Regions from separate parts of the [Enterobacter] lignolyticus SCF1 genome, predicted to be linked through region 3. Evidence: predicted binding sites of a transcription regulator. Region 3 holds the regulator's gene; each other region holds the start of a gene.
The links. Region 3 encodes PurR, which represses purine synthesis genes. Its sites were predicted from a motif close to CANGCAAACGTTTGCNTG; they were not measured.

Region 1 (7,864 bases), 1.2 Mb from region 3:
ATAATGCCGGGCTTACTCCCGGCATTACAGGCTGCTGACAAAGTGAAAAACAGAGTACGGTTAATCCCCTCTCTTTGTGGGAGAGGGCTAGGGTGAGGGGATTTTTTCTGGAGATCCGCGCGTTAACACCCTCACCCCGACCCTCTCCCTAAAAGGGAGAGGGAGAAATCATACCGCTCTTGATTTCAATGATGTTTGTCAACGGTTTGTAATACCGGGTTTATTCCCGGCATTACCTTTTAACCTGTAATGATTTTTCAGCTAAGCATCACTATATTGAATGGCTAAGCCAATCGCTCACGCCATTCCAGTCACCCCGAAACACAATTTTTTCCGCCTTTTTCCCAAGCTGATAGCGGTACATCGGATCGTAGTATTCGACCAACAGCGGATCCAGCCAGCAGAAATGCACGTCCGTCGCCCCGGTGCGCTGCTGCGCCAGCAGGGCGGTATCCAGCAGGTCCGTCAGCTGGGCAAAACGCTGTAGCCCCAGGCGGCGGCGGATGGCGAACAGCCCGTGATGCAGATACTCGCTGTACTCCTGCCAGCCCTGCTCTTCGCCAAAGGCCTGGATGAAATCGTGATGCATCCGCGTGAAGTACTCTTCCTGCAGGCGCGCGAGACGAGCCTCGAACGCGTCTTCCACGACCGCAATCGGCGCCTGCGCCATGCGATCGCGCAGGCTTTCCGGCAGGTGGTTGGCGCCTATCATATGGCCTTCATCTTCCAGCACCCAGCGTATCGGCTCCTTCTGCTGCGCTTTTTGCAGCAGGGCGACGGCGAGGTGGTTTTCAAAGCTTGCCTGCGCCGGCTGCGGCTGCAGCGTGCGGCCAAACGAGGAGCCGCGGTGATGCGCCAGCCCTTCGAGGTCGACGCCGAGCGGGTGCGCGCGCACCAGCTGCGTTTTGCCGTTGCCGGTACAGCCGCCGACAAGCACCATCGGCAGCCTGACCAGCTCGTCGGTGGCGCTTATTGCCGCCTGGCGCAGGGATTTATAGCCGCCGGGCACCAGCGGCACGTCGACTCCCGCCTCCAGCAGCCAGCGCTGGGTTATGTGTGAACGCTGTCCGCCGCGCGCGCAGCACAGCCAGGCGTCGGGGCGTTGCGCGATTGCCGCTTGCCAGGCGGCAATACGCTGCTGTCGCGTTTCTCCGCTCACCAGCTGGTGGCCGAGCGCCAGCGCCGCCTCGGCGCCGCTGCGCTTATAGCAGGTGCCGACCGCGGCGCGCTCATCGTCGTTCATCAGCGGGAGGTTGATCGCGCAGGGCATCGCCCCCTGGGCAAATTCGACCGGAGCGCGAACGTCAATTATGGGCGTACCGGCGGCAAGCAGCGCGCGGTGATCCATCCCATCTTTCATCAGGAAATCCTTCTTCAACATGCATGGACGGAATTTTACGCGCCGGAGGGCATGCCGGGGAAGTCCCCCGGCAAGAAAGGTCAAAGATAGCGTATCAGGCGCCGAGCTTGCTTTGCGCCCAGGCAATGCCGCTGGCGTATTCCGGCGGCAGTAGCGGGATGAGCGCTTCCAGCGTGGCGCTGAGGTGGCCGGCATCGCAATCGCTGAGGTTCAGATGCCCTACCTTGCGGCCAGGGCGCACCTCTTTGTCGTACCAGTGCAGGTGCACCAGCGGCAGCTTCAGCCAGTCGTAGTTGAGATCGGTGCCGATCAGGTTGACCATCACCGACGGGCTGTTGACCACCGGCTTCGGCAGCGGCAGGCCGGTCACGCCGCGCAGATGCAGCTCGAACTGGCTGATGGAGGCGCCGTTCTGCGTCCAGTGCCCGCTGTTGTGCACGCGAGGTGCCAGCTCGTTGATAAGCAGTCCGGCCGGAGTGATAAAGCACTCCATCGCCATGACGCCGACGTAGTTCAGCTCGTGCATAATGGCCGACAGCATGCTTTCCGCCTGCGTTTGCTGCTGGATATTCGCCTGCGGAAACGCCACGCTGACGCGCAGAATACCGTCCTGATGGAGGTTGTGCGTCAGCGGATAGAACACGGTGCTGCCATCCTGCGCGCGAGCCCCGACCAGCGAGACTTCGCCGCTGAAGTTGATGCCCTGCTCGACAATGCATTCGCCGTAGCAGTCGTCAGGTAACTGGTCGGTTTCGCCGTCGCGCAGGCGCCACTGGCCGCGGCCGTCATAGCCGCCGGTCCGACGTTTGACGATAGCCAGCTCGCCCAGCTTATCGAATACCGCTGGCCATACGCTTTTATCCGCCAGCAGTTGCCACGGCGCGGTGGCGAGATTCAGCTTATCGAACAGCTGCTTCTGCGTCAGCCGGTCGGCGATGATCGGGAAAACGTCGCGGTTCACAAAGGCGCTGTGGCGCGCCAGCTCACGGGTCAGCGCGGTTTCGGGCCAGCGCTCGATTTCCGCGGTGATGACGCTTTGCTGAAACGGCACGGCCTCCGGATCGGCCTCCAGCCCCACCGGCCAGACGCTGATGCCGAGCGGTTCACCGGCCTGGCGCAGCATTCGGCCAAGCTGGCCGTTGCCGAGTACGCAGACCTGTTTCATGCCGCACCCCGCGGGTCCGGATTATCCAGCACCTCGTCCGTCTGCGCCTGGCGCCAGTCGGCCAGACGCTGGCGCAGGCTCGTATCGTGCGTCGCCAGAATCTGCGCCGCCAGCAGCGCGGCGTTAGCCGCCCCGGCTTTGCCGATGGCCAGAGTGCCGACCGGAATGCCGCGCGGCATCTGCACAATCGAATACAGGCTGTCGACGCCGCTCAGCGCCGCGCTTTGCACCGGCACGCCCAGCACCGGCACCAGCGTTTTGGCGGCAATCATTCCCGGCAGATGCGCAGCACCGCCCGCACCGGCAATAATCACCTGGTAGCCGTTCTCTTCTGCGCTTTCGGCGAAGCTGAACAGTTTGTCCGGCGTGCGGTGAGCTGAGACGACTTCCACATGGTGGGGAACGTTCAGGATGTCGAAGATTTCGGCGGCGAACTGCATGGTAGCCCAGTCGCTTTTGGACCCCATCACGATGGCGACACGCGCCGGATTATTGCGGGAAGACATGCGTCTTAAAACTCCTGTGGTGCGAAACATACTGCTTTCGAGGGCACAGAGAATAGCATGTAATACGGGCAAGGAAAACGGTTGCGCGGTTGAAAAGTGAGCCGTTGTGGTCATCAATGCATAACAAAACAGACCGTATTTTGACGGTCTGTTTGGCGAAAGCCTGTAAGGCTTTTTACAGGAGATAGCCTGCGGTCAGACTCTCTTTGTCGAATGCGTGGCTGACATCAATATGATTCTGCACGCCGGTGTCGATATTCGAACCTGTTTCAGGTGTAGAGACGTGATTCTCTGCTGCCATCGCGCCAGTGGACAGGACAGTGGCCAGAAGCAGGGTGCTCACGATGCTGATTTTTTTCATTCTCTTTTCCTTGCTCATCGTATTGTCGCTGTCGCTTATCTGCGTACTGGCGGCACGGCAGTCAGACGTTTTATTTCGTTAGTTCCGCAGTCATGTGAACGCGGTTGTTGAACTGTGCGCTGGTGATTTTGTAAGACGCACCCTGTTCAGCGGCCTGAGCGGCAATCTGGGCTTCTGCGCGGTCAAGGGTAGAGGCGGTAGCACTGACGCTCTGAGCAAAAGAACCGAAAGAGAAAGTAGAAAGAGCAGCAACTGCAACGAAAGTTTTGATGGATTTCATGGTCGTATTCCTTAAGTGTTTTGTCTTGAATAGGGCGTGTTGCCCTGATGTGATGAATGATAGAACGACCACGGATTGGTTAAAATCGAAACAATTTGCGGATATCATTCAAAAAAATGAATGATGTTGATCGTCGGGTGCGGCGGGAATTCAGAAAGGAAATGCGATCAGCTCGACGCCTTCGGGCGTGACTTTCACCATCGAGCCTTCCTCATGCCAGGCGCCCAGCACCACGCGATGGGCGGGGTCGCCGTTGGCGGTGAGGGTGTGGACATCGGGACGGTGGGTGTGGCCGTGAATCAGCCACTGAACGCGGTGCTTTTCCATCACCTGCGCTACCGCCTGCGGGTTGACGTCCATGATGGTCATTGATTTCGCGCTGTTGGCGGCCTTGCTGCCCGCGCGCATTCTGGCGGCAATACGGCTGCGGATAAACAGCGGCAGCGCGAGAAACAGCCGCTGGATCCACGGCGTGTGCACTTTAGCGCGAAAGGCCTGATAGCCGGTATCGTCGGTGCACAGCGTGTCGCCGTGCATGATAAGCACCCGGCGGCCGTAGAGATCGAGCACTTTTTCTTCCGGCAGGAGCGTCATACCGCTTGCCCGGGCGAAGCGTTTGCCGAGCAGAAAGTCGCGATTGCCGTGAATGAAATAGCAGGGGACGCCGGAATCGACCAGCGCACGGATGGCAGTTGCCATCTCCTGGTGCAGCAGGTTCGGGTCGTCATCGCCAATCCAGGCTTCAAACAGGTCGCCCAGGATGTACAGCGCATCGGCGCTGCGGGCTTCGCCCCGTAAAAAACGCAGAAAACCGGCGGTAATCGCCGGTTCTTCTGTTTGCAGATGCAGATCTGCGATAAAGAGTGTCGCCACGAATTACTCGCTGACGGTCACGCTTTCAACGATAACATCTTCTTTCGGTACGTCCTGGTGCATGCCGCTGCGGCCGGTGGACACGCCTTTGATCTTGTCAACCACGTCCAGACCTTCAACCACTTCGGCAAATACGCAGTAGCCCCAGCCCTGCATGCTTTCGCCGGAGAAGTTCAGGAAGTCGTTATCGACGACGTTGATGAAGAACTGGGCCGTTGCGGAGTGCGGCGCCTGGGTACGCGCCATGGCCAGCGTGCCGCGGGTGTTTTTCAGACCGTTGTTCGCTTCGTTTTTAATCGGATCTTTGGTCGCTTTTTGACGCATGCCAGGTTCGAAACCGCCGCCCTGGATCATGAATCCGTTGATGACGCGGTGGAAAATGGTGTTGTTGTAAAAACCTTCGCGGCAGTAGTCCAGGAAGTTTTTAACCGTTTCAGGCGCTTTATCATCGAACGTTTTGATGACAATATCACCGTGATTAGTGTGGAAAGTAACCATTTTTGCATCCTGTTCCGTTATAGTGGTGCGAATACCCGACGACGGGTTACGTATAGGGGCTTGTTATAGCATAACCGCAGGGTTGGATCACCTTGCAATGTGTGCTGCTTCCGGATTGAATAACGGGTAGAATACGCGGTTTTCGTTCACACACGGATATATGGAATCTTCGATGCTAAAAATCTTCAATACAATGACACGCCAAAAAGAGGAATTTAAGCCAATTCATGCCGGGGAAGTCGGCATGTACGTGTGTGGGATTACTGTTTACGATCTGTGTCATATCGGCCATGGCCGTACCTTCGTCGCGTTCGACGTCGTCGCCCGCTACCTGCGTTTCCTCGGCTATAAACTGAAGTACGTGCGTAACATCACCGATATCGACGATAAAATCATCAAGCGCGCCAACGAAAACGGCGAAGACTTTGTCGGCCTGGTCGATCGCATGATTATCGAAATGCACAAAGACTTCGATGCGCTGAACATTCTGCGTCCGGACAACGAGCCGCGCGCAACGCACCACATCCCGGAAATCATTGAGATCACTGAGCGCCTTATCGAACGCGGTCATGCCTATGTGGCAGACAACGGCGACGTGATGTTCTCCGTGCCTTCTGACCCCACCTATGGCGAACTTTCCCGTCAGGATCTGGACCAGCTGCAGGCCGGTGCTCGCGTGGACGTGGTTGATGTTAAACGCAACCCGATGGACTTCGTATTGTGGAAGATGTCAAAAGCGGGCGAGCCGGCATGGGCTTCGCCGTGGGGCGAAGGTCGTCCTGGCTGGCACATCGAGTGCTCGGCGATGAACTGCAAACAGCTCGGTAGCCATTTCGATATTCACGGCGGTGGTTCTGATCTGATGTTCCCGCACCATGAAAACGAAATCGCTCAGTCCACCTGCGCGCACGACGGCGAGTACGTCAATACCTGGATGCACTCCGGGATGGTGATGGTTGACCGTGAGAAGATGTCGAAATCGCTCGGCAACTTCTTTACCGTGCGCGACGTGCTGAAGTATTACGATGCCGAAACCATCCGCTACTTCCTGATGTCCGGCCACTACCGCAGCCAGCTGAACTACAGCGAAGAGAACCTTAAACAGGCGCGCTCCGCGCTGGAGCGTCTCTACACCGCGCTGCGCGGGACCGATGCCTCCGCTGCGGCCGCGGGCGGCGAGGCCTTTGAGGCGCGTTTTCGCGAGGCGATGGACGACGACTTCAATACTCCGGAAGCCTACTCGGTGCTGTTCGATATGGCCCGCGAGGTGAACCGTCTGAAGGGCGAAGACGCCCAGGCCGCCAGCGCGATGGCGGCCCACCTGCGTAAGCTGTCAGGCGTGCTCGGCCTGCTGGAGCAGGATCCGGAAACCTTCCTGCAAGGCGGCGCGCAGGCGGACGACAGTGAAGTGGCGGAAATCGAATCGCTTATCCAGCAGCGTCTGGATGCCCGTAAGGCGAAAGACTGGGCGGCAGCCGATGCGGCGCGCGACCGTCTGAACGAGATGGGTATCGTGCTGGAAGATGGCCCGCAGGGGACGACCTGGCGTCGTAAGTAAGTTTTGCCGGGTTTACAGGCCGGGTAAGGCGTAGCCGCCACCCGGCCTTTTTTATCTTACGCCGACTCCCGCGCAATCAACTGCCCGGAAAGGGTAATGCGCTGGGTTTGCAGCTCCGGCTCCTTGAGCTTGCGGATAATGAGCCCGGCGGCCTGGCGTCCGGTCTCTTCGCTGGCGGACGACACGTAGGTGAACGATGGCGACGTCAGGTTGACGTGCAGCATATCCTCGAAGCCGACCAGCGCCACCTGCTGGGTCAGAAACACATCTTTCCCCACGGTGCGCCCGACCTGATGAATCCCGGTAATACAGCCGATCATCGCGTCCGGCGAGTGGCAGAGCAGGGCGGTGATGGTGTTGTTTTTCTCCAGCAGGTGGCGCGTGGCGATGCTGGCGGCGTAGGTGTCGTCGCTGCAGGCGGGCGTAGATTCTTCGCGAAAGACCATCCCGTTCTGGGCGAGCGTGCTGCGAAACCCCAGCAGGCGCTGCTGGCGGATGACGTTATCCTCGTGCCCGCCGATATAGGCGATGCTGCGGTGGCCGCGTTCTATCAGATAGCGCGTGGCCAGGCTTGCCGCCTGCCGGTTGTCGCGCATCACCAGATTGCAGTTCTCTTCCATCAGCGACTGTGAGACCACCACCAGCGGCAGCGGACACTGACGAATCTGTTCGGGCAGCTGCGTCCTGCGGGTATCTGAGGCCAGGTAAATCACGCCCGCCACGCCCTGCTGCTTAAAGGAGAGCAGGCAGCGCTCCAGGTGCGCGTGGTCGTCCAGCGGTTGGCCGAGAAAAACCATATAGCCCTGTTTTTCCAGCTCCTGCACCACGCTTGCCATCACCTTGATGGAAAAGCTGTCGCTGAAATCACGCAGGATCAGGCCGATAAGGTTTGAGGTGTTGGCGCGCAGGTTGGCGGCGGCCACGTTGTGCACGTAGCCCAGCGCGGCGATCGCCGCCTGGACTTTTTCGATTGTGGCGTCAGAAATTTTTCCTTTCTGGCGCAATACCAGCGAGACGGTGGAGACGGAGACGCCCGCCTGCCTTGCGACATCGATAATACTGACTTTTTTCAAACCCGCTCCCTGAAAAATCCGCCGCAATCAGCCAGATAAAACAACGTCTCCCGCGCGGGCAGGAGACGTGTACAGCCTGACATTGTTCCGGTTATTTGCCAATCATCGTCGACATGGTTTGTGCAATAAATTGCGCTCTGGCGCCAAAAATCACCTGAATGCCGTTATCGCCGACGAAGACCACGCCGCG
Region 2 (7,864 bases), 1.1 Mb from region 3:
TGACCGGCCGCGGCCATCCAGTTCGCCGACAGCTTGATGCGCTTGATATCGCCAATCTGCGTACCGGCGATGTTGGTCAACGCTTCGCCGACCGCCAGACGCGCGGAGGCGGCAAAGTCCAGCAGCGCGACCGGCGCGCGTTCGCCTATCGCCATCGCTTCACCGTAGTAGCTGTCGAGGCTGGCGGTAGTCACCGCACAGTTCGCCACCGGCACCTGCCACGGGCCGACCATCTGGTCACGCGCCACCATGCCGGTCACGGTACGGTCGCCGATGGTGACGAGGAAGGTTTTCTCCGCCACCGTCGGCAGATGCAGCACGCGCTTCACGGCATCGGCAATGCTGATACCGTGGCGATCCAGCGCCTCGCCTTTCGCGGTTAAGGTCGACACATCGCGGGTCATCTTCGGCGTTTTGCCGAGCAGGACGTCCAGCGGCAGATCGATGGGCTGGTCATCAAAATGGGTATCGTGCAGGCTGAGGTGCTTCTCTTCTGTCGCCTCGCCGATCACCGCGTACGGCGCGCGTTCGCGGCGGCACAGGGCATCGAACAGCGGCAGCTGCTCCGGCGCGACGGCCAGAACATAGCGTTCCTGTGACTCGTTACACCAGATTTCCAGCGGGCTCATTCCCGGCTCGTCGCTCAGAATATCGCGCAGCTCAAAGCGCCCGCCGCGGCCGCCGTCGCTCACCAGCTCCGGCATAGCGTTCGACAAACCGCCCGCGCCAACGTCGTGGATAAACAGAATCGGGTTCTCTTCGCCCATCTGCCAGCAGCGGTCAATCACTTCCTGGCAGCGGCGCTCCATCTCCGGGTTGTCGCGCTGTACGGAGGCGAAATCCAGATCCGCATCGGACTGGCCGGACGCCATCGACGACGCCGCGCCGCCGCCCAGGCCGATATTCATCGCCGGGCCGCCCAGCACAATCAGCTTCGCGCCGACCGTTATCTCGCCCTTCTGCACGTGGTCGGCGCGGATGTTGCCAATACCGCCGGCCAGCATAATCGGCTTGTGGTAGCCGCGAAGCTCTTCGCCGTTGTGGCTATTGACCTTCTCTTCATAGGTACGGAAGTAGCCGTTCAGCGCAGGACGGCCAAATTCGTTGTTAAACGCCGCGCCACCGAGCGGGCCATCGGTCATGATGTCGAGCGCGTTAACGATGCGATCCGGTTTACCGAAATCTTCTTCCCACGGCTGCTCGAAGCCTGGAATGCGCAGGTTCGAAACCGAGAAACCGACCAGGCCCGCTTTCGGCTTGGCGCCGCGCCCGGTAGCCCCTTCGTCGCGAATTTCGCCGCCGGAGCCGGTCGCCGCCCCCGGCCACGGAGAAATCGCCGTCGGGTGGTTGTGGGTTTCAACCTTCATCAGGATATGTACCGGCTCCTGATGGAAATCGTATCGGCTGGCGTCGCTATCGGCGAAGAAACGCCCGACGCTCGATCCTTCCATGACGGCAGCGTTATCTTTGTACGCTGACAGCACGTGTTCCGGCGTAGTTTCGAAGGTGTTCTTGATCATTTTGAACAGCGACTTCGGCTGCTGCTCGCCGTCAATCACCCAGTCGGCGTTGAAAATCTTATGGCGGCAGTGCTCGGAGTTCGCCTGGGCGAACATATACAGTTCGATATCGTTCGGGTTGCGTTTAAGGGTCGTGAACGCATCGAGAAGATAGTCAATCTCGTCATCCGCCAGCGCAAGGCCGAGGCGCAGGTTGGCGTCGGCCAGCGCCTGACGTCCCTGCCCCAGCACGTCGACGCTGGAGACCGGCGTCGGCTGGTGATGGGCAAAGAGTTTTTCCGCCTCCTGCAGAGCGCCGAATACGCATTCCATCATGCGATCGTGGAGCGCAGCGGCAACCTCATGCCACTGCGCCTGCGTCAGGGTCGGCGCGTCGATATAGTACGCCACGCCGCGCTCAATGCGGCTTATCTGCGTCAGTGCGCAGTTGTGGGCGATATCGGTAGCTTTTGAAGACCAGGGGGAGATGGTGCCAGGGCGGGGGGTGACGAGCAGCAGTTTTCCGGCGGGAGTGTGGCTTTGCAGCACCGGGCCATACTGCAGCAAACGCGCCAGACGGGCATGCTCATCGTCTGAGAGCGGAGCGTTCAGCTCGGCAAAGTGCACATACTCGGCGTAAATATTGCTGACCGGAAGGTGGGCTGCCTGAAAACGTGCCAGCAGTTTGGTAATACGAAATGCAGACAGTGCAGGCGAACCACGCAGAATTTCCATCATAAGTCTCTCGTCTTCTGGGTTTCAGTTTGCGCAATGGCGGAAAACGGGCGTCATTATAGTGAATCCTGAGCGCCGACGAAACCGTTTGCGTCGAAATAAAATCACCCGCCCCTTTTATCAATCGATGTGACTAACCTCACTAATCAGTTGCCAATTGGCGGAATGTTAAGCAAAATGCCGCTCAACTCATCCAAACGTCGTACTTTAATATGGTAATTGCTGGCTGAACCTGCCTGGAACACAGAGAATTAACTAATTGAAAAAATTAAAGATTAATTATCTGTTTATCGGCATAGTCACCCTGCTATTGGCAGCGGCGTTATGGCCCTCTATTCCCTGGTTTAGTAAACCAGAGAACCGTATCGCCGCGATTCAGGCGAGCGGCGAGCTGCGCGTCAGCACCATCGCCACGCCGCTGACCTTTACCAATATCAATGAAAAAGATTATGGCCTGGACTATGAGCTGGCGCAGCAGTTTGCCAACTACCTCGGCGTTAAGCTGAAGGTGACCGTACGCCAGAACATCAGCCAGCTGTTTGACGACCTCGATCGCGGCGATGCCGATATGCTGGCCGCAGGCCTGGTCTATAACAGCGAGCGCGTTAAGCGCTATCAGTCAGGCCCGACGTACTATTCCGTCTCCCAGCAGCTGGTCTATCGCAAAGGCAGCTTCCGGCCGCGCTCGCTGGCGGACGTTACGCAGCAGCAGCTGGTCATCGCGCCGGGACACGTCGCCATTAACGACCTGCAGGCGCTGAAAGCGAAAAAATACCCAAAGCTTGCCTGGACCGTGGATGACAAACGCAGCAGCGCCGAGCTAATGGAGGCGGTGCTGGAAGGCAAGCTCGAGTACACCATCGCCGACTCCGTGGCGATAAGCCTCTTTCAGCGCGTCCACCCGGAGCTGGCGGTAGCGCTGGATATCACCGACGAGCAGCCGGTCACCTGGTTCAGCCTGAAAGACGATGACAACACCCTGCCTGCGGCGATGCTCGACTTCTTCAATAACATTAATGAGGACGGCACCCTCGCCCGCGTGGAGGAGAAGTACCTGGGGCACGGCGATGACTTCGACTACGTCGACACCCGTACCTTTCTGCGCGCCATCGACAGCGTGCTGCCCGATCTGCAGCCATTGTTCCAGAAGTATGCTACCGAAATAGACTGGCACCTGCTGGCGGCTATCTCCTGGCAGGAATCGCACTGGGATCCGCAGGCGACCTCCCCGACCGGCGTGCGCGGGCTGATGATGCTGACCAAAAACACCGCCCAAAGCCTGGGGCTGACCGACCGCACCGACGCCGAGCAAAGCGTCAGCGGTGGCATGCGCTACCTGCAGGACATGATGGGCAAAGTGCCGGATACGATCCCCAAAGACGAGCGCATCTGGTTTGCGCTGGCGGCCTACAACATGGGCTATGCCCACATGCTGGACGCCCGCGCCCTGACGGCGAAACAAAAGGGCGACCCGGACAGCTGGGCCGACGTGAAGCAGCGCCTGCCGCTGCTGAGCCAGAAGCCGTATTACAGCAAGCTGACCTACGGCTATGCGCGCGGGCATGAGGCTTATGCTTATGTGGAAAATATTCGTAAGTACCAGATAAGCCTCGTGGGCTATCTGGTCGAAAAAGAGAAGAAAGTGGCGAAGGCGATAGAAATCGCCCAGGACTATCCCGCCGTCAGCCCGAACGAGCTGAACCGCAATAACTTTGGCATGCTGCCGTTTCTTTCGCTATCGCCGGACGAAAGCTCCGGCCAGATAGAAGTGAAGGCGCCGAATATGCTGGTTGACGCCCGGCGCCGTTAGGGCTGCTCGGGACGTTTTTGCGCCTTGATTTGCGCCCGGCGCGCCCGAAAGAAATCGCTCAGCATGGCGGAGCACTCCCCCGCAAGCACGCCTTCGGTGACCTCGACCCGGTGGTTCATTCCCGGATGATGCAGCACGTCCATCAGCGACCCTGCCGCGCCGGTTTTGGCGTCGCGCGCGCCGAACACCACGCGCCCAATGCGGCTGTGCACCATCGCCCCCGCGCACATGACGCAGGGCTCAAGGGTAACGTACAGCGTGGTATCGATAAGCCGGTAGTTTTGCAGCACCAGCCCGCCCTGGCGCAGCGCCATGATCTCCGCATGGGCGGTAGGATCGTGGCGGCCAATCGGTCGGTTCCAGCCTTCGCCAATCACCTGGTTTTGATACACCAGCACCGCGCCGACCGGGACCTCCCCTTCATCCCAGGCCCGCTGAGCGAGCCCCAGCGCATGGCGCATCCAGTATTCATGGTTCAGTTCAATAGCGGACACAGCGGTCACTCCGGCAGAAAAAGCGGGGCGCATTATACATAGCAGCGATACTTTATACCCTAAATAATTCCAGCTGCCGCAGCTCTCCCTGCGGCGTCACCCGCCAGCGATGCTGGCAGAAATAGAGCAGCGGATTGTCCTGATCGCTGTCGCTATAGCCGCTGTACAGCTGCAAAGGGGCGCCCAGCTTTTTTTCCAGCTGCGCGACTTTTTCGTGCCCCAGACAGCGCAGCGTCAGCACCCAGCCGCCGTAACGGCGCGACATCTGGCTGGCGATAAGATTGACCTGCGACAGCCAGGCGGCGTCGGAATAGACCTGCTCCACCAGCGACTGCGGAGATCCGGTAATGAGCCAGACGTCAGCATCCGCACAGCTAAGGTAGTGCGTCAGGCGCTGATGTACGGCGGGAAACTCGGTGACGCTGTCGCGAAAACGCGCCACAAAGCGGGCCTCCCGCGCCCTGAGCGCCGACTCAGAGTGACCAAAGGTGGCGCCCCACAGCAGCAGGCTCATCGGCCAACGCGCCGCGCGCCCGTTGATGAGCAGCCCCATAGCAATAGCCGGCGACAGCAGCAGCACCAGCAGCGCATTCGGCAGCGAGCGTCGGACAAGATAGCGCAGGAAAGCGCCGAAAAGATCCTGCTGATGCAGCGTGCCATCAAGATCAAAAAAAACCACCCGACGCCTGTTACCCACTCTCGCGCTCCGCTTCATTATCATGACGGTGTCATCGTTATTGCTGATAAATAGCCTATCAGATAGCACCTCACATTTGTTAAAACGTTCGGCAATGTGTCTTTAACTCTCCATAATGAGGGCGTATCCTGTTGATAAAAATAATGAATCGCTTAACTTTTCGCCGATATTTTCCCCTGCGGCCGCATTGTTAAGTACGATAATCCTCTATAATCGAATAAAAAATTCTGGCAGTCGGCCGACCCCTGGTCCTCTGGAGAGCAAATGAACTGTTTAATCCGCATCCGCCAGCGCTACCCGGGGCTTGCGCAGAGCGATAAAAAACTGGCCGATTTTATTCTGGCGCAGCCCGATGAGGCGCGCCATCTCAGCTCGCAGCAGCTGGCAAGCGAGGCGGGCGTAAGCCAGTCAAGCGTGGTGAAGTTCGCCCAAAAAATGGGATTCAAAGGGTTTCCGGCGCTCAAGCTGGCGCTAAGCGAAGCGCTGGCGAGTAACCCGAACCCGCACTCGATGCCGGTACACAACCAGATCCGCGGCGACGATCCGCTGCGTCTGGTCGGCGAGAAGCTTATCAAAGACAATATCGCCGCGATGCATGCCTCGCTCGATGTAAACAGCGAGGATAAGCTGCTGGAGAGCGTGACGCTTTTGCGCAACGCCCGGCGCATTATCATCACCGGCATCGGCGCCTCCGGCCTGGTGGCGCGTAATTTTAGCTGGAAGCTGATGAAAATCGGCTTTAACGCCGTGGCGGAGCAGGACATGCATGCGCTGCTGGCGACCGTGCAGGCGATGGCGCAGGACGATCTGCTGCTGGCTATCTCCTACTCCGGCGAGCGGCGCGAGATCAACCTCGCGGCGGATGAAGCGCTGCGCGTCGGCGGGAAGATCCTGGCGATCACCGGCTTTTCGCCCAACGCGCTGCAGCAGCGGGCCTCGCACTGCCTGTATACCATTGCCGAGGAGCAGGCGACCCGCAGTGCGGCTATCTCGTCCACCAGCGCGCAGATGATGCTGACGGATCTTCTGTTTATGGGGCTGGTGCAGCAGGATCTGGAGAATGCGCCGGACCGTATTCGCCACAGCGAGGCGCTGGTGAAAAAACTGGTCTGAACAGAGAATGAGCGTATAATGCCCGCCCTGTTTGTGTTGTTTCTGAGAGTTTCCTGATGGCGCTGTTAATCACCAAAAAATGCATCAACTGCGATATGTGCGAGCCGGAATGCCCGAACGAGGCGATTTCAATGGGCGACAGCATTTATCAGATTAACAGCGACCGCTGCACGGAGTGCATCGGCCATTACGACACCCCGACCTGCCAGAAGGTATGCCCGATCCCGAATACCATTATTAAGGATCCGGCGCATGCGGAAAACGAAGAACAGCTGTGGGACAAGTTCGTCCTGCTGCATCACGCCGATAAGCTTTAGCTCTCCACAATCACCGTAGCGCAGGCATAGTGGCGCTCGTCGGCAAGCGTGACGTGAATATGCGTTACGCCCAAACGCTGCGCCAGGCTCTCCGCTTCGCCCCACAAACGCAGCTTCGGCTTGCCCAGCGCGTCGTTGTAAACCTCAAACTGATTGAACGCCAGGCCGTTGCGAATGCCAGTGCCCAGCGCCTTTGCCGCGGCTTCTTTGACCGCAAAGCGTTTTGCCAGAAAGCGCACCGGCTGCTGGTGCGCCTCCCAGATGAGCCACTCGTTATCGCTTAGCACCCGTCGCGCAAGGCGATCGCCGCTGCGGGCGATCACCGCTTCGACGCGGGCGATTTCAACGATGTCGGTGCCCAGACCAAGAATGGCCATTACCCGCGCGCTTCCAGCATCAGGCGCTTCATCTCAGCAACCGCCTCTTTCAGGCCGCTCATCACCGCGCGGCCGATAATCGCATGGCCGATGTTCAGCTCATGCATTTCCGGCAGCGCGGCAATAGCTTTGACGTTATGGTAGGTCAGGCCGTGACCGGCATTTACCTTCAGCCCCAGGCTTGCGGCGTAGGTTGCGGCTCTGGCGATACGCGCCAGCTCCTTAGCCTGCGCGTCTTCCGTTTCGGCATCGGCATAGCAGCCGGTATGGATTTCGATATACGGGGCGCCTACTTCGGCTGCGGCTTTGATCTGCTCGTCATCGGCATCGATAAACAGCGATACCTGAATACCGGCATCCGCCAGGCGTTTGCAGGCGTCGCGCATTTTATCGCGCTGGCCGGCCACGTCCAGACCGCCCTCGGTGGTCACTTCCTGACGCTTCTCCGGCACCAGGCAGCAGAAATGCGGTTTGGTTTCACAGGCGATAGCCAGCATCTCTTCGGTGACCGCCATCTCCAGGTTCATGCGGGTATCGAGCGTCTGGCGCAAAATGCGCACATCGCGATCGGTAATATGGCGGCGATCTTCGCGTAAATGCACGGTGATACCGTCTGCGCCGGCCTGCTCGGCGATAAACGCCGCCTGCACCGGGTCAGGATACGCCGTTCCGCGCGCGTTACGTAAAGTAGCAATGTGGTCAATGTTGACGCCTAACAGTAATTCAGCCATGACAATCCTCGTTAATCATTATTCGTTTTCACTGCGCATTTTGGCATAAATTGCCGGAACAGCTCCCGGCTCTTTAACGGTTTGCCCCCAA
Region 3 (7,864 bases):
CCCGTTTTTATACCCCCTGCCTTCTTACTGCAACATCAGGCAAAATTTGCCATAATGCGCGCTACTTTTTTAAGTTCTAAGAGATTCAGATGTCCGACAACGCTCAACGTAATGCTCTGTGCGACCGCTTCCGTGGTTTTTATCCTGTAGTCATTGATGTCGAAACCGCCGGCTTTAACGCCAAAACGGATGCCCTGCTTGAGGTCGCCGCCATCACGTTAAAAATGGACGAGCAAGGCTGGCTGATGCCGGATACCACACTGCATTTTCACGTCGAGCCTTTCGAAGGCGCCAACCTGATGCCGGAGGCGCTGGCCTTCAACGGCATCGACCCGTCCAACCCGCTGCGCGGCGCGGTGAGCGAATACGACGCCCTGCACGCCATTTTTAAAGCGGTACGTAAAGGGATTAAGGATCAAAACTGCAATCGCGCGATCATGGTGGCGCACAACGCCACCTTCGACCACAGCTTTGTGATGGCCGCCGCCGAACGCGCGGGGCTGAAACGCAATCCGTTCCACCCGTTTGTCACCTTTGATACCGCCGCCCTGAGCGGACTGGCGCTGGGACAAACCGTGCTGTCGAAAGCCTGCATCGCGGCCGGGATGGCCTTTGACGGCGCCCAGGCCCATTCGGCGCTGTACGACACCGAACAGACGGCGCAGCTGTTCTGCGAAATTGTTAACCGCTGGAAACGCCTCGGCGGGTGGCCGTTACCGGCCATTGACGGCGAAGAAGAGTAAAAAAAAGCGACCGGGAGGTCGCTTTTTTTTGGAGGAGAGAGGCTTACTCAGCCGCCGGAGCGTCGTCTTTATGCTTCGCCGCGGTCTCTTTAATCAGCTGCTGCAGCTCGCCGCGCTGGTACATCTCAATCATGATGTCGCAGCCGCCAACCAGCTCGCCGTCAACCCACAGCTGCGGGAAAGTCGGCCAGTTTGCGTATTTTGGCAGTTCGGCGCGAATATCCGGGTTTTGCAGAATATCCACGTAGGCAAAACGTTCGCCGCAGGCAGACAGAGCCTGGACCGCCTGAGCAGAAAAACCGCAGCTCGGCAGTTTCGGGGAACCTTTCATGTACAGCAGGATGGGGTTTTCAGCGATCTGGCGCTGAATTTTCTCAAGGGTCGTACTCATTGTCTTGCTTCCTTAAACTTCTTTTACGGCAGTAGTCAGTGATTGTAACGCCTCTGGCGACTGACGGAAAATAACATTTTGTTCACTCAAATGCATTCTACCCTTCACCGTCATAAGTTGCCTTAAAAATGTGTCTTTATCGGCCGCCGCGGCGAAAACATGAGCATTTTTTAACCTGCCCGCGCTCATTCTGATGCATTTTTTTGCAGTCGCTAACGAAACACTATTTTAGATACAAAAAGACTATTAACATTCGAGGTTTTTATGCATTAGAATCGGTGGCGTTTTTGTCAATCATACCCAGGCATGATGTATTGCCTGAATTTTACAGAGGACTGCTCAGTGGCGCGGATAAATAAAATCTCGATCACGCTCTGTGCTTTACTGTTTACATCGTTGTCTTTTACGCCATTGTCGCATGCATCAGAGCAGGCGCGCTCGTCTGCATCGCAAAAATCGCACCAGGGCAAAAGCGCAGACCGAAAAAAGAAAACCAAAACCACCGCCAAAACCAGCACCAAAAAGAAAACCAGCACTCTGAAGCAAAAAGCCCCTGCCAAAAGCAGCAAGCTCAAAACCTCCTCCAGCAAGACCACCGCTTCTCGCCACGCCCACAGCAGCGCCCTGAAAACCGCCGCGGTAAAGACGGTCCAGAAATGTACCGTGCATAAAGGCCGCAAGAAGTGCGTGACCGAGGAAGTGAAGCCATTGACGCTGGCGGACGCCCATAAGGGCCGCGTGCAGAAAGCGCAGAAAACCGCGATGAACAAACTGATGAACCAGATAGGCAAACCGTATCGCTGGGGCGGCACATCGCCACGTACCGGTTTTGACTGCAGCGGTCTGGTCTATTACGCCTATAAGGATCTGGTGAAGTTCCATATCCCGCGTACGGCTAACGAGATGTACCACCTGCGCGACGCGCGCTCCATCGATCGCAGCGAGCTGGAAAGCGGCGATTTGGTCTTCTTCCGCACCCGCGGTCGCGGTACGGCTGACCACGTTGGCGTTTATGTCGGTAACGGCAAGTTTATCCAGTCGCCGCGCTCCGGCCAGGATATCCAGATAACGTCGCTCAGCGAAGATTACTGGATTCGCCACTACGTTGGCGCCCGCCGCGTGATGACGCCTAAAACGATCCGCTGATCCCTGCCCTGTCGAATTAACGACAGGGTAACTTCTTCTTTTGCCACTCCTGTTAATTTGTTACCCTAACACTACTTAATACAAGGTTTTTTCATACAACCTCATTAAGGTTATTAACAATAAAAAGGAGTGAAGCAATGTCATTTGAATTACCTGCATTACCGTATGCAAAAGACGCCCTGGCACCGCATATTTCTGCCGAGACGCTGGAGTATCACTACGGTAAGCACCATCAGACCTACGTCACTAACCTGAACAACCTGGTAAAAGGCACCGCGTTCGAAGGTAAAACCCTGGAAGAGATCGTGCGTACCTCCGAGGGTGGCGTATTCAACAACGCCGCGCAGGTGTGGAACCACACCTTCTACTGGCACTGCCTGGCGCCAAACGCCGGCGGCGAACCGACCGGCGCTGTTGCTGCCGCAATCGACGCCGCTTTCGGCAGCTTTGCTGAGTTCAAAGCGAAATTTACCGACGCCGCTATCAAAAACTTCGGCTCTGGCTGGACCTGGCTGGTAAAAGGCGCGGACGGCAAACTGGCTATCGTATCGACCTCTAACGCGGGCACTCCGCTGACGACCGATGCAAAACCGCTGCTGACCGTTGATGTGTGGGAACACGCTTACTACATTGACTACCGTAACGCCCGCCCGAACTACCTCGAGCACTTCTGGGCGCTGGTAAACTGGGAATTTGTCGCGAAAAACCTGGCGGCCTAATTTCTGTGCCCGGCAGCCAGGCTGCCGGGCAGATTTGCGAAGGTTACTGACTGACGCAGACCTCTTCCGGCTGGCGACGCCCGCCGAGCAGCACAACCACCAGCGCCAGAGCGGCAATTATCGCCCCCATCACCGGGACAAAGCTGTAGCCGAGCCCGCCTGAAATCACCGCACCACCGGCAGCCGCCCCCAGCGCATTGCCAAGGTTAAACGCGCCGATGTTCACCGATGAAGACAGCCCCGGGGCTTCGCTTGCAACGCGCATCACCCGCATCTGCAGCGGCGGTACAACCGCAAACGTCGCCGCGCCCCAGATAACCATGCTGACGGCTGCGCCGATTTCGCTACGCGCCAGCCACGGAATCGCCACCATGATAACCATCAACAGCAGCAGGAACCCTTTCAGCGTCGCGGTGACGGAGCGGTCGGCCAGTTTGCCGCCAAGATAGTTGCCAAGCGAGAAGCCCACGCCGATCAGCACCAGCATCGCGGTCACGAAGAGCGATGACGCCGAGGTTATGGTATGCAGCACCGGCGCAATATAGGTATACAGCGTAAACATCGCTCCGGCGCCCAGCACGGTGGTCAGCAGCGCGGAAAGCACCTGCGGGCGCACCAGAACCGAAAGCTCACGCTTCACGTCCGGGCGTTCGCCGCTTGCGCCTTTCGGCAGCGACAGCCACAGGCTCAGCATCGACACCAGCCCAAGACCGGCGGTGGCAAGGAACGACATACGCCAGCCGATGGCCTCGCCCAGCCAGGTTGCCGCCGGAACCCCGCCGATATTGGCGATGGTCAACCCCATAAACATAGTGGCGACGGCGCTGGCCTGTTTGTGCTTCGGCACCACGCTTGCCGCAACCACCGAGCCGAGCCCGAAGAAGGCGCCGTGGTTAAGGCTGGTGATAATGCGCGAAATCATCAGCGTCGTGTAATCCGGCGCCAGCGAAGAGAGCACGTTGCCAAGGGTAAAAATACCCATCAGAAAGATCAGCGCATTGCGGCGCGCGCGGTGGGAAAGCAGCAGCGTCATCAGCGGCGCGCCGACCATGACGCCGATTGCGTAGGCGCTGATGAGCATCCCGGCGGCAGGGATAGAAACATCCACGCCTTTCGCGATCACCGGCAGCAGCCCCATCGGCGAAAACTCAGTGGTGCCGATACCAAACGCGCCTATCGCGAGGGCCAGCAGGGGGAAATTGATTTTCATTGAATGACTCCACCAGGCCATCATGTATTGATGGCGCGACTTCAGAAGGCCAAAGCATGACATCAATCACAAAAAAACAGAAGTGAACGAAATGACAAAAGATTTTTGCAAAATTGTTAATAATGACGGGTCGAATTTTGTTGCGCAAACAGCGGGAGGAGTGGCCAGAATAATGAGGGAGATGGCTCTCCCTCACCGTTAATCAATGCAGGGCAGCCGTCAGACCGGTGGCAACAATAAGCCCCAGGACAATAATGGTCGTAACCAGCGAAAACTTCAGGTCGGTACTCATCAATTTTTCTCCTTATAATCCCCACACCAAAAGTGAGCTTGCTCATTTTTGCACAGTTATGCACAAAAATCTTCCTGGATTTAATCTGATAGCGATATTTCTCTTCCCCTTTGTCTCAGAATCAGACAAAATTCCACGCTAATTTAAAAGCGTACCGGCCATTGACCCCCTCCCGTCGTCCAGAGTCGTTTCCCCGGCGTACAGCAACCTGAAAATGTTGTGGGCAAGGTGTGTAAAGGCAAACGATTACGTGTCGATGATCAGGTGTCAGGAAAGGGTCTGGAGTGAGATCGAATGGCAACAATTAAAGATGTCGCGAAACGCGCAAACGTTTCCACTACAACTGTTTCACATGTAATTAACAAAACCCGTTTTGTGGCGGAAGAGACTCGCAACGCGGTCTGGGCGGCCATTAAAGAGCTGCACTACTCCCCCAGCGCCGTTGCTCGCAGTCTGAAGGTTAACCACACCAAATCTATCGGTCTGCTGGCCACCAGCAGCGAAGCGGCCTACTTCGCTGAAATTATTGAATCTGTTGAGAAAAGCTGCTTCCAGAAAGGCTATACCCTGATCCTCGGCAACGCCTGGAACAACCTGGAAAAACAGCGCGCCTATCTGTCGATGATGGCGCAAAAGCGCGTCGACGGCCTGCTGGTCATGTGCTCTGAATATCCACAGCCGGTGCTCGATATGCTCGAAGAGTATCGCCATATTCCAATGGTGGTGATGGACTGGGGCGAAGCGAAAGCAGACTTTACCGACTCGGTGGTTGATAACGCCTTCCAGGGCGGGTATCTGGCGGGCCGCTATCTGATTGAGCGCGGCCATCGCGAAATCGGCGCGATCCCGGGGCCGATGGAGCGCAACACCGGCGCCGGACGGCTTGCCGGCTTTATGAAATCCATGGAAGAAGCGCAGATCAAGGTGCCGGAGAACTGGATTGTGCAGGGCGATTTCGAGCCGGAATCCGGCTACCGCGCGATGCAGCAGATTCTCGGTCAGCCTCACCGCCCTACCGCCGTATTCTGCGGCGGCGATATTATGGCGATGGGCGCGCTTTGCGCAGCTGACGAGATGGGGCTGCGCGTACCGCAGGACATTTCCGTCATCGGCTACGACAACGTGCGCAACGCCCGCTACTTTACGCCGGCGTTGACCACTATCCACCAGCCGAAGGACTCGCTGGGCGAAGCGGCGTTTAATATGCTGCTCGACCGTATCGTCAACAAGCGTGAAGAGTCGCAGTCCATTGAGATGCACCCGCGCCTTATCGAGCGACGCTCGGTGGCGGACGGTCCGTTCCGCGACTATCGCCGTTAATCCCGCCGGGAGCCGGTTACTCCGGCTCCCGCAGCCACTCCCGATTCAGCGTTTCGCTGTCGCCCAGATAGTCCAGCAGCCAGGTCAGCGCCGGCGACATGTCGTTTTGTTGCCATGTCAGGCAGCATGCCGCATCCGGGAACGGGTTCTCCAGCGCCAGCGCGACCCACTCGCCGCTCGCCAGCCACGGACGCGCGAAATGCGACGGCACCATCCCAACACACAGCCCGGCAGAGATGCAGGTAGCGGACGACTCCCAGTCCGGCACCACCACCCGTTTCTGGTTATCAAGCAGCCAGGTAATGCGCTTGGGCAGCGAGCGCGAGGTATCTTCCCGCACCAGCGACGGCCAGTTGCGCAACACGTCGTCGCTGAGCGGCCCCGGCATGCCCGCCAGCGGATGATGGCTGGCAACCACGCAGTCCCAGCTCAGCATGCCCATATCGCGAAACGCATAGCGTCCGCCGACGGGGATGGCTTTTGTCGCGCCGATAGCCAGCTCCACGCGCCCATCCGACAGCGCGTCCCAGACGCCGTTAAAGACCTCCTGGGAAACGAGCAGCTCGACGTCGTTAAAATGGCGGTAGAAGTCGACAATCATCTGCCGGGTGCGCTCCGGGCGAACAATATTATCGACGGCGATAGCCAGCTGGCCGCGCCAGCCGTTGGCAATCTGCTGACACTGCTGGCGGGTGATCTGCATTTTTTTGATAACAGAGCGCCCTTCTTTTAAAAACCACGCCCCGGCGGGCGTCAGTTCGACGTCACGGTGACGACGTTCAAACAGCGGCACCGCCAGCCACTCCTCCAGCTGCCGCACCGTGTAGCTCACCGCCGAGGGTACCCGGTGCAGCTCCTGGGCGGCAGCGCTAAAGCTGCCGTTACGAGCAACCGCGTCAACCACTTCAAGCGAATATTCTGACCACATAATCTGCCTGCAAAATTTTTGAACCCATTCGACAAATATTAACGTTTCACAAGCCAGGATGCACTCCCTACACTCTGCGGCACTGAACTGAACACCTGCAACGAGAATGAGAAATGACGATGCAACCTGGTAAAGGATTTTTATGCTGGCTGGCAGGCTTAAGCGTGCTGGGTTTTTTAGCCACTGACATGTATCTCCCGGCGTTTGCCGCCATCCAGGCGGACCTGAACACGTCGGCCGCCGCCGTGAGCGCAAGCCTGAGCCTGTTCCTGGCGGGCTTTGCCTTTGCACAACTGCTCTGGGGGCCGCTGTCCGACCGCTATGGCCGTAAGCCGATTCTGCTGGCGGGCTTAGGGATTTTCGCCCTGGGGACGCTGGGTATGCTGTGGGTACACAACGCGACCGCCCTGCTGGCCCTGCGCTTTATTCAGGCCGTCGGCGTCTGCGCCGCAGCGGTCACCTGGCAGGCGATGGTGACGGACTACTATCCGGCGCACCGCACCAACCGCATTTTCGCCACCATTATGCCGCTGGTGGGGCTGTCACCGGCGCTGGCGCCGCTGCTCGGCAGCTGGCTGCTGCACCATTTTGACTGGCAGGCTATTTTCGCCACGCTGTTCGTCATCACCCTGGTGCTGATGATCCCCGCGCTGCGCCTGAAGCCGCCGGTAAAAAAACAGGAAAAAACGGAAAATCGCCTCACCTTTATGACGCTGCTGCGCTCCCGCGACTATCGCGGTAATGTGCTGATATACGCCGCCTGCTCCGCCAGCTTCTTCGCCTGGCTTACCGGCTCGCCGTTTATCCTCAACGCGATGGGCTATGGCCCAACGGTCATCGGCCTGAGCTATGTGCCGCAGACGATCGCTTTCCTTATCGGCGGTTACGGCTGCCGGGCCGCGCTGCAAAAATGGCAGGGACAGCAGCTGCTGCCGTGGCTGCTTGGCGCCTTCGCGGTCAGCGTCGCGGCGACCTTTGCCGTCGGTCTGACCAACGGACATTCGCTGACGGCGATCCTTATCCCGTTCTGCCTGATGGCGGTTGCCAACGGCGCTATCTACCCTATCGTCGTCGCTCAGGCCCTGCGCCCCTTCCCGCAGGCGACCGGCCGCGCC
Region 4 (7,864 bases), 1.1 Mb from region 3:
CCAAAAACCCGGTCTTCGTCCAGGAGCACGCCAACGCTACCGGCTGCGCGATGCTTCTGCCGGAGGAGAGCGAGGCGATGCTGCTCGGCGGCGCGATGATGGGCACCGTCGCGGCGGGCGTGTTCGACACCTTCCCGGAAGCGATGTCGTCCATGAGCCGTATCGGCAAAACGGTGACGCCGCAGACCAACAGCATCAAGCGGTACTATGACCGTAAGTATCAGGTGTTCCACGAAATGTATCAGGATCACATGAAATACCGGCAGCTGATGCAGGAGGATGCATGAGTCGTGGATGGTTGCGGGTTGGGAGCATCCGCTAAACGCTGCGCGATGAGTGATAAAAAGGCTTCTCAACGGAAGCCTTTTTATAGTGCGCGGGCCTAACGGCAAAATACCGTATTGATTCGCCGGGAGTAGAGGAAATAAGGGATCCAGACGGCCGCGCCAATCACCGGGAACAGCGCGTTGCGGATGTCGTTGCCGTCGATATATGCGCCATACAACCACGCCGGAACCACGACAAAATAGAGCATATAGGCCACGCCCAGCAGATAGTATGCGACCAGCACTTTGCGAATGCCCTTCTTGCGCCGGAAGAAATACCAGCTGGCGGTCAGCGTCATCACCGCATCAATCAGCATCACCGCGACGCCGCCGATGGCATACCAGCTAATTATCCCGGTTTGCCGCAGAAAGTTAATAATGGCGCCAATGAAGGCATAAAACCCGTACGGGATACACAGGATATTGATAATCAATCCCGCCGCCGGTAAATACAGCAAACCGTTAATTTTTTGCTTATCGAGCGTTTCACAGCTGTCGCACAGTCCGGACTCTTTATTAGCCTCTTGTTGCCGACAATTTATACACTGCATATCTGTTCCCTTGCCAATATAAAAGAGGCGATCTTACACACCGCCGCTGACGTATGCAGGAGGCCGCGAAATAAAAAAATAATGTCACGCCGCCGGGAACTCCTCCTGCCGCCTGCAGCATAAATTGCAGAGAATTTACCTTTATGAATGATATTTACGCGAATCCCAACGCCTTCAGGCCGTTGATGCGCGGTTGACAAGAGAAATGGCGAGACGGGGGATTGTGTATTAACGTTATGTTATCTCTCTCACAAAAAGAGCCTGCTATGAACGCTATCCGCTATTTCGAGTTTGGACAATCGCGCCATCTGATGCTGCTGATCGCCCGCATTTTGATCGTTGTGCTGTTTATTATTTTTGGCATTCCGAAAATGACCAGCTTTAGCGGGACCGTGCAGTATATGACCTCGCTTGGCGCGCCCGCGCCGATGCTCGCCGCGATCGTCGCCGTCGTGATGGAGGTGCCGGCCGCTATCCTGATTGCGCTTGGCTTCTTCACCCGTCCTCTGGCGGTCATTTTTGTTTTCTATACGCTGGGCACGGCCTTCATCGGCCACGCGTTCTGGCACATGAGCGGGAATGACGTTATCCCGAATATGATTAACTTCTACAAAAACATCAGTATTGCCGGCGGGTTCATTCTGCTGGCGATAACCGGCCCCGGCGCAATATCGCTCGATCGCCGATAAAGACAAAAAAGGCCGCATCAGCGGCCTTTTTTATCGCGACTCAGCGCAGATTATGCGTAAACCGGGAAACGGGCGCAGATATCCAGCACTTTCCCTTTGATGCGCTCAATAGTGGCTTCATCGTTGATGTTGTCCAGCACATCGCACATCCAGCCCGCCAGCTCTTTGACTTCCGCTTCTTTAAAGCCGCGGCGAGTCACCGCCGGAGAACCGATACGGATACCGGAGGTCACGAACGGGCTCTTCGGATCGTTCGGCACGCTGTTTTTGTTCACGGTGATGTTGGCGCGGCCCAGGGCAGCGTCAGCTTCTTTACCGGTCAGGTTCTTATCAACCAGATCCAGCAGGAACAGGTGGTTTTCAGTGCCGCCAGACACCACTTTGTAGCCGCGGTTCAGGAACACTTCCACCATCGCTTTGGCGTTTTTCGCTACCTGCTGCTGGTAAACTTTAAACTCTGGCTCCATCGCTTCCTTCAGCGCGACCGCTTTCGCCGCGATAACGTGCATCAGAGGGCCGCCCTGAGCGCTAGGGAAAACGGCAGAGTTCAGTTTTTTGTACAGCTCTTCGTCGCCGCCTTTCGCCAGGATCAGGCCGCCGCGCGGACCCGCCAGGGTTTTATGGGTGGTGGTGGTGACAACGTGAGCATGCGGAACCGGGTTCGGGTAAACGTCTGCGGCGATCAGGCCTGCGACGTGCGCCATGTCAACGAACAGGTATGCGCCGATGCTGTCGGCGATTTCGCGCATTTTTGCCCAGTCAACGATACCGGAGTAAGCAGAGAAGCCGCCGATGATCATCTTCGGTTTGTGGGTCTGCGCCTGCTTCGCCATGTCTTCGTAGTCAATTTTACCGGACTCATCGATACCGTAAGGGATGATGTTGTACAGCTTGCCGGAGAAGTTAACCGGGGAACCGTGAGTCAGGTGGCCGCCCTGCGCCAGGTTCATACCCAGAACGGTGTCGCCCGGCTGCAGCAGCGCGGTGTAAACCGCGAAGTTAGCCTGAGAGCCAGAGTGCGGCTGCACGTTGGCATAGTCTGCGCCAAACAGCGCTTTGGCGCGGTCAATCGCCAGCTGCTCAACGATATCCACATATTCGCAGCCGCCGTAGTAGCGCTTGCCCGGGTAACCTTCAGCATATTTGTTGGTCAGCTGAGAACCCTGCGCCTGCATTACGCGCGGGCTGGTGTAGTTCTCGGAGGCGATCAGTTCAATGTGCTCTTCCTGACGTACTTTTTCCTGCTCCATAGCCTGCCACAGTTCGGCATCATAATCGGCAATGTTCATTTCACGCTTTAACATCCGCATCTCCTGACTCAGCTAACAGTAAAATTTTTAAGCCCTGATGGACAACGGCCAACAGTATAACTGATTAGTTCTGCGATAACAGGTCTTGACAAACGAATTTACGCAATCGTTTTCGTCCAGTCAGCACAAGGGGTTGAGGAATCAGCGCCTTGCCATTTTCAACGGATTTCTTTTCAGGTTTGTGATGCAAATAATTCATGTTGCAACGAACATCATGCAAAGCGACAAAGAACCATTTACAACGCAGGGGTATTTTCATAAGATGCATTTAAAATACATCATTATGATAACACTGGAAGGAAGTTGCTATGCTTGACGCCCAAACCATCGCCACCGTAAAAGCCACGATCCCCCTGCTGGTCGAAACCGGTCCTAAACTCACCGCCCATTTCTACGATCGCATGTTTACGCATAACCCGGAGCTCAAAGAGATTTTCAACATGAGCAACCAGCGTAATGGCGACCAGCGCGAAGCGCTGTTCAATGCCATCGCGGCCTACGCCAGCAATATTGAAAACCTGGCGGCCCTGCTGCCTGCGGTAGAGAAAATCGCGCAGAAACACACCAGCTTCCAGATCAAACCCGAGCAGTACGGCATCGTCGGCGGCCACCTGCTGGCGACGCTTGACGAGATGTTCAGCCCGGGCCAGGAGGTACTGGATGCCTGGGGCAAAGCCTACGGCGTGCTGGCGAACGTGTTCATCAACCGTGAAGCGCAGATCTACAGCGACAACGCGGGCAAAACCGGCGGCTGGGAAGGCACCCGCGCGTTTCGCATCACCGACAAAACCCCGCGCAGCGCCCTTATCACCAGCTTTGAGTTTGAGCCGGTAGACGGCGGCAGCGTGGCCGACTATCAGCCGGGCCAGTACCTCGGCGTCTGGCTGAAGCCCGCAGGGTTCACGCATCAGGAAATCCGTCAGTACTCCCTGACCCGCAAACCCAACGGCAAAGGCTATCGCATCGCGGTTAAACGCGAAGACGGCGGCCAGGTTTCTAACTGGCTGCATAACGACGCGCGCGTTGGCGATATCGTTCAGCTGGCCGCCCCGGCGGGCGACTTCTTTATGGCCGTTGACGCTGATACCCCGGTGACGCTGATTTCCGCGGGCGTTGGTCAGACCCCGATGCTGGCGATGCTCGATACGCTGTCCAGAGCCGGTCATACCGCCGAGGTCAACTGGTTCCATGCGGCGGAAAATGGCGATGTCCACGCGTTTGCCGGGGAGGTCAGCGCCCTCGGCGAAACGCTACCGCGCTTCACCTCCCATACCTGGTATCGCCAGCCGACGGCGGACGACCGCGCTCACGCGCGCTTTGACAGCGAAGGGCTAATGGCGCTCAGCCAGTACGAAGGGCGGTTCAGCGCGCCGGGCATGCAGTTTTATCTGTGCGGCCCGGTCGCCTTCATGCAGTTCGCCGCCAGACAACTGCTGGCGTTAGGCGTAACGTCAGAGAACATTCATTACGAATGCTTTGGCCCGCATAAGGTCCTGTAACTCCCCCTCTTCATTTATATACCGGGCAGCATCATCCTGAGGCTGCCCGCGCTATCGCCGCATTTTTACCCGCTTTCACGCCGCAAAACCCGCCGATAACGCCAAAGGCCATGGACCTTGTCAAAAAAATGCGGGGAGGAATTGTGTTATGATTGCGGTTTTCCCGATTTGTCTTGGGCTTCTTTTTTATGCAACAACCTGTTGTACTCATTGGCGAGTGGCTGGTTACACCGTCCATAAATCAAATTAGCCGTCAGGGACGCCAGCTAACGCTTGAACCTCGTTTAATCGATCTTCTGGTCTATTTCGCCCATCACCCGGATGAAGTGCTGAGCCGTGACGAGCTTATTGACAACGTCTGGACGCGCAACGTGGTGACCAGCCACGTCGTCACACAGAGCATTTCCGAACTGCGTAAGTCGCTGAAAGACGGCGACGACAGCAGCCCGGAATACATTGTCACGGTGCCAAAACGCGGCTACAAGCTGACGGCGACGGTGATATGGTGCAGCGAAGAAGGCGTAGAGCTGACGTCGACGCCGCCAACGCCGGTTCTTCCTTTACCTGAAGCGCCGCCGCCTGGCGCCGCGCTGCCGGCAGCGGCATACGCGCCGGCCGCGGAAGCGCCGGGCCAGAAGCCGGAAAAACGCAAGCGCATCGCGACCTTTTGGGTTTGGTGCCTGTTCCTGCTGGCGTTAGGCACCTGCGTGGCGCTGGTCGCTCTTTCAACCATCAGCTCGCACCCGCCGGTCACCAAGACCCGGCTGCTGCTGAACCCGCGCGATATCGATATCCGCCTGATGAACGGCAACTCGTGCAACAACTGGGCGTCGCAGCGTTCCTACGCGGTGGGGCTGGGCAGCCTTATCACCACCTCGCTGAACACCTTTTCCACCTTTATGGTGCATGACAAAACCAACTACAACATCAATGAGCCCAGCAGCTCAGGGAAAACGCTGACCATTGAGTTCGTCAATCAGCGCCACTACCGCGCACAGCAGTGTTTTATGTCGGTACAGCTGGTGGATAATGCCGATGGTTCGGTGATGCTCGATAAGCGCTACTTCATTACTAACGACAACCAGCTGTCAATTCAGAACGACCTGATGAACAGCCTGTCGGAGTCGTTGACGCAGCCGTGGCCGGAGCGCATGCAGGCGATGCTAAAGCAGTTTCAACCGTTGCAAAGCATGTCGCTGTCGCACTTCTACGAGGCGCATCAGCTGCTGATGAATGGCGATGTCGATTCATTAGGTAAAGCCAGCAGCATTCTCGACGGCATTATTAAGCAGTCTCCGGAGTTTACCTATGCCTGGGCGGAAAAGGCGCTGGTAGATGTATTACGCCACTCCCAGCAGCCGCTTGACGATAAACAGCTGGCGGATCTGTATGCGGAAGTTAACCGGGTCAGTGAAATGCCGGGAATTAAAGCGACATCGGTATTTTACCAAATAAAAACAATCGACCTGTTAGGCAAAGGTAATGTCAACGGGGCCTACGATGCCATTAATACCGGTATCGACCTGGAAATGTCGTGGCTGAATTATGTACTGCTGGGTAAAGTCCACGAGATGAAGGGTGAGAACCGACTGGCTGCAGATGCTTACATAACGGCGTTCAATTTACGACCAGGTGAGAATACGCTGTACTGGATTGAAAACGGCGTCTTCCAGACCTCCGTCACTCGCGTGGTTCCATATCTCGACAACTTCCTCTCTTCAGAATAAGTAAAACCTCATCATGCCCAGTCCTTCGGGCATGATGAGGTTAAATTTATGTTTCTCATAAACCCCCGTAATGTTATTTATTTTTAACCTGCCAGCGCTGCAATTCAACACATCATTAACGTCATTATACATTCGTAAATCACTGTAAATAAAAGATGTTTATCTTTTTATGATGTCAACATGCCATGTTTATATGTTAATAGAAAAACCTCAAGACATCATTTGTCTGATGTTTGCCGTTATTTCACTTTATCTTTAGGACTTCTCCCATCCAGATCATTAATCTTGTTGGCAGTCGGTCGGATCAATAAATGGTTCTGCATCATGATCTGCACCTCCAAATAATACTCAGGAGAAACAAAACATGAGTTCTGCCAAAAAGATCGGGCTATTTGCCTGTACCGGCGTAGTCGCCGGTAATATGATGGGGAGCGGGATTGCATTATTACCTGCAAACCTCGCCAGCATCGGTGGTATTGCCATCTGGGGCTGGGTAATCTCTATTATTGGTGCGATGTCTCTGGCTTATGTTTATGCCCGACTGGCAACCAAAAACCCACAACAGGGCGGCCCTATCGCCTATGCCGGGGAATTATCTCCAGCATTCGGTTTCCAGACCGGCGTACTTTATTATCATGCAAACTGGATTGGTAACCTGGCAATCGGGATTACCGCAGTATCTTACCTGTCTACCTTCTTCCCAATTTTAAATAACCCGATTCCGGCCGGTATCGCCTGTATCGCCATCGTGTGGATATTCACCTTTGTGAATATGCTCGGCGGAACCTGGGTAAGCCGCCTGACGACTATCGGTCTGGTGCTGGTGCTTATCCCTGTCGTGATGACCGCGGTCATCGGCTGGCACTGGTTTGACGTTGCTACCTACCAGGCTAACTGGAACACCTCATCCACGACTGACACTCACGCGGTAGTGAAGAGTATCCTGCTCTGCCTGTGGGCCTTCGTCGGCGTTGAATCCGCAGCGGTCAGCACCGGTATGGTGAAAAACCCGAAACGTACCGTACCGCTGGCAACGATGCTGGGTACCGCTATGGCGGGTATCGTCTATATCGCCGCAACTCAGGTTATCGCCGGGATGTTCCCTGCATCTCAGATGGCGGCCTCCGGCGCACCGTTCGCCGTCAGCGCCTCAACGATGCTCGGCGGCTGGGCTGCGCCAGTGGTTTCCGCTTTCACCGCGTTTGCCTGCCTGACCTCTCTGGGTTCCTGGATGATGCTGGTTGGCCAGGCGGGTGTTCGCGCCGCTAACGATGGCAACTTCCCGAAAGTGTACGGTGAGCTCGACGACAACGGCATTCCGAAAAAAGGCCTGCTGCTGGCTGGCTTCAAAATGACCGGTCTGATGATCATCATCACCATCATGAACTCCAGCGGTGGTAAAGCCTCTGACCTGTTCGGTGAGCTGACCGGTATCGCCGTACTGCTGACCATGCTGCCGTACTTCTACTCCTGCGTAGACCTGATTCGCTTCGAAGGCGTCAACGCCCGCAACATGATTAGCCTGATTTGCTCCGTACTGGGCTGCGCGTTCTGCTTCATCGCGCTGATGGGCGCAAGCTCCTTCGAGCTGGCCGGCACCTTCATCGTCAGCCTGGTCATCCTGATGTTCTACGGCCGTAAAATGCACCAGCGTCAGCACAGCAATGACGCCGCCGAACGCGACACCGCAGACGCCCTTTAATTTCTAACCCTTTTCTCTGTGCTCCTCCTGCACCTGTCACACCGTGACGGGAGGGGCCTT

Region 1: the regulator PurR is predicted to act here: its motif matches at 3,102-3,119, upstream of purE (5-(carboxyamino)imidazole ribonucleotide mutase).
Region 2: the regulator PurR is predicted to act here: its motif matches at 2,312-2,329, upstream of purL (phosphoribosylformylglycinamidine synthase).
Region 4: the regulator PurR is predicted to act here: its motif matches at 2,976-2,993, upstream of glyA (serine hydroxymethyltransferase).

Annotation. Positions count from the first base shown of each region.
Region 1 is NC_014618.1:3,510,647-3,518,510, reverse strand. Features, by position in the region: gene mnmH (tRNA 2-selenouridine(34) synthase MnmH) at 272-1,360, opposite strand; gene purK (5-(carboxyamino)imidazole ribonucleotide synthase) at 1,455-2,525, opposite strand; gene purE (5-(carboxyamino)imidazole ribonucleotide mutase) at 2,522-3,031, opposite strand; gene ENTCL_RS16420 (hypothetical protein) at 3,207-3,392, opposite strand; gene ENTCL_RS16415 (YdgH/BhsA/McbA-like domain containing protein) at 3,463-3,672, opposite strand; gene lpxH (UDP-2,3-diacylglucosamine diphosphatase) at 3,823-4,545, opposite strand; gene ppiB (peptidylprolyl isomerase B) at 4,549-5,043, opposite strand; gene cysS (cysteine--tRNA ligase) at 5,216-6,601, shown strand; gene malI (Mal regulon transcriptional regulator MalI) at 6,658-7,674, opposite strand; gene ENTCL_RS16390 (PTS transporter subunit EIIC) at 7,766-7,864, opposite strand, start outside.
Region 2 is NC_014618.1:1,229,720-1,237,583, reverse strand. Features, by position in the region: gene purL (phosphoribosylformylglycinamidine synthase) at 1-2,237, opposite strand, end outside; gene mltF (membrane-bound lytic murein transglycosylase MltF) at 2,494-4,044, shown strand; gene tadA (tRNA adenosine(34) deaminase TadA) at 4,041-4,571, opposite strand; gene yfhb (phosphatidylglycerophosphatase C) at 4,591-5,253, opposite strand; gene ENTCL_RS05900 (MurR/RpiR family transcriptional regulator) at 5,500-6,348, shown strand; gene ENTCL_RS05895 (YfhL family 4Fe-4S dicluster ferredoxin) at 6,405-6,665, shown strand; gene acpS (holo-ACP synthase) at 6,662-7,042, opposite strand; gene pdxJ (pyridoxine 5'-phosphate synthase) at 7,042-7,773, opposite strand; gene recO (DNA repair protein RecO) at 7,785-7,864, opposite strand, start outside.
Region 3 is NC_014618.1:2,298,894-2,306,757, reverse strand. Features, by position in the region: gene rnt (ribonuclease T) at 90-743, shown strand; gene ENTCL_RS10865 (Grx4 family monothiol glutaredoxin) at 787-1,134, opposite strand; gene ENTCL_RS10860 (C40 family peptidase) at 1,477-2,280, shown strand; gene sodB (superoxide dismutase [Fe]) at 2,418-2,999, shown strand; gene ENTCL_RS10850 (MFS transporter) at 3,043-4,209, opposite strand; gene cydH (cytochrome bd-I accessory subunit CydH) at 4,412-4,501, opposite strand; gene purR (HTH-type transcriptional repressor PurR) at 4,796-5,821, shown strand; gene punR (DNA-binding transcriptional activator PunR) at 5,838-6,749, opposite strand; gene punC (purine nucleoside transporter PunC) at 6,869-7,864, shown strand, end outside.
Region 4 is NC_014618.1:1,247,548-1,255,411, reverse strand. Features, by position in the region: gene ENTCL_RS05985 (FGGY-family carbohydrate kinase) at 1-287, shown strand, start outside; gene ENTCL_RS05980 (DUF2569 domain-containing protein) at 383-877, opposite strand; gene ENTCL_RS05975 (DoxX family protein) at 1,099-1,566, shown strand; gene glyA (serine hydroxymethyltransferase) at 1,617-2,870, opposite strand; gene hmpA (NO-inducible flavohemoprotein) at 3,185-4,375, shown strand; gene cadC (lysine decarboxylation/transport transcriptional activator CadC) at 4,564-6,102, shown strand; gene cadB (cadaverine/lysine antiporter) at 6,467-7,804, shown strand.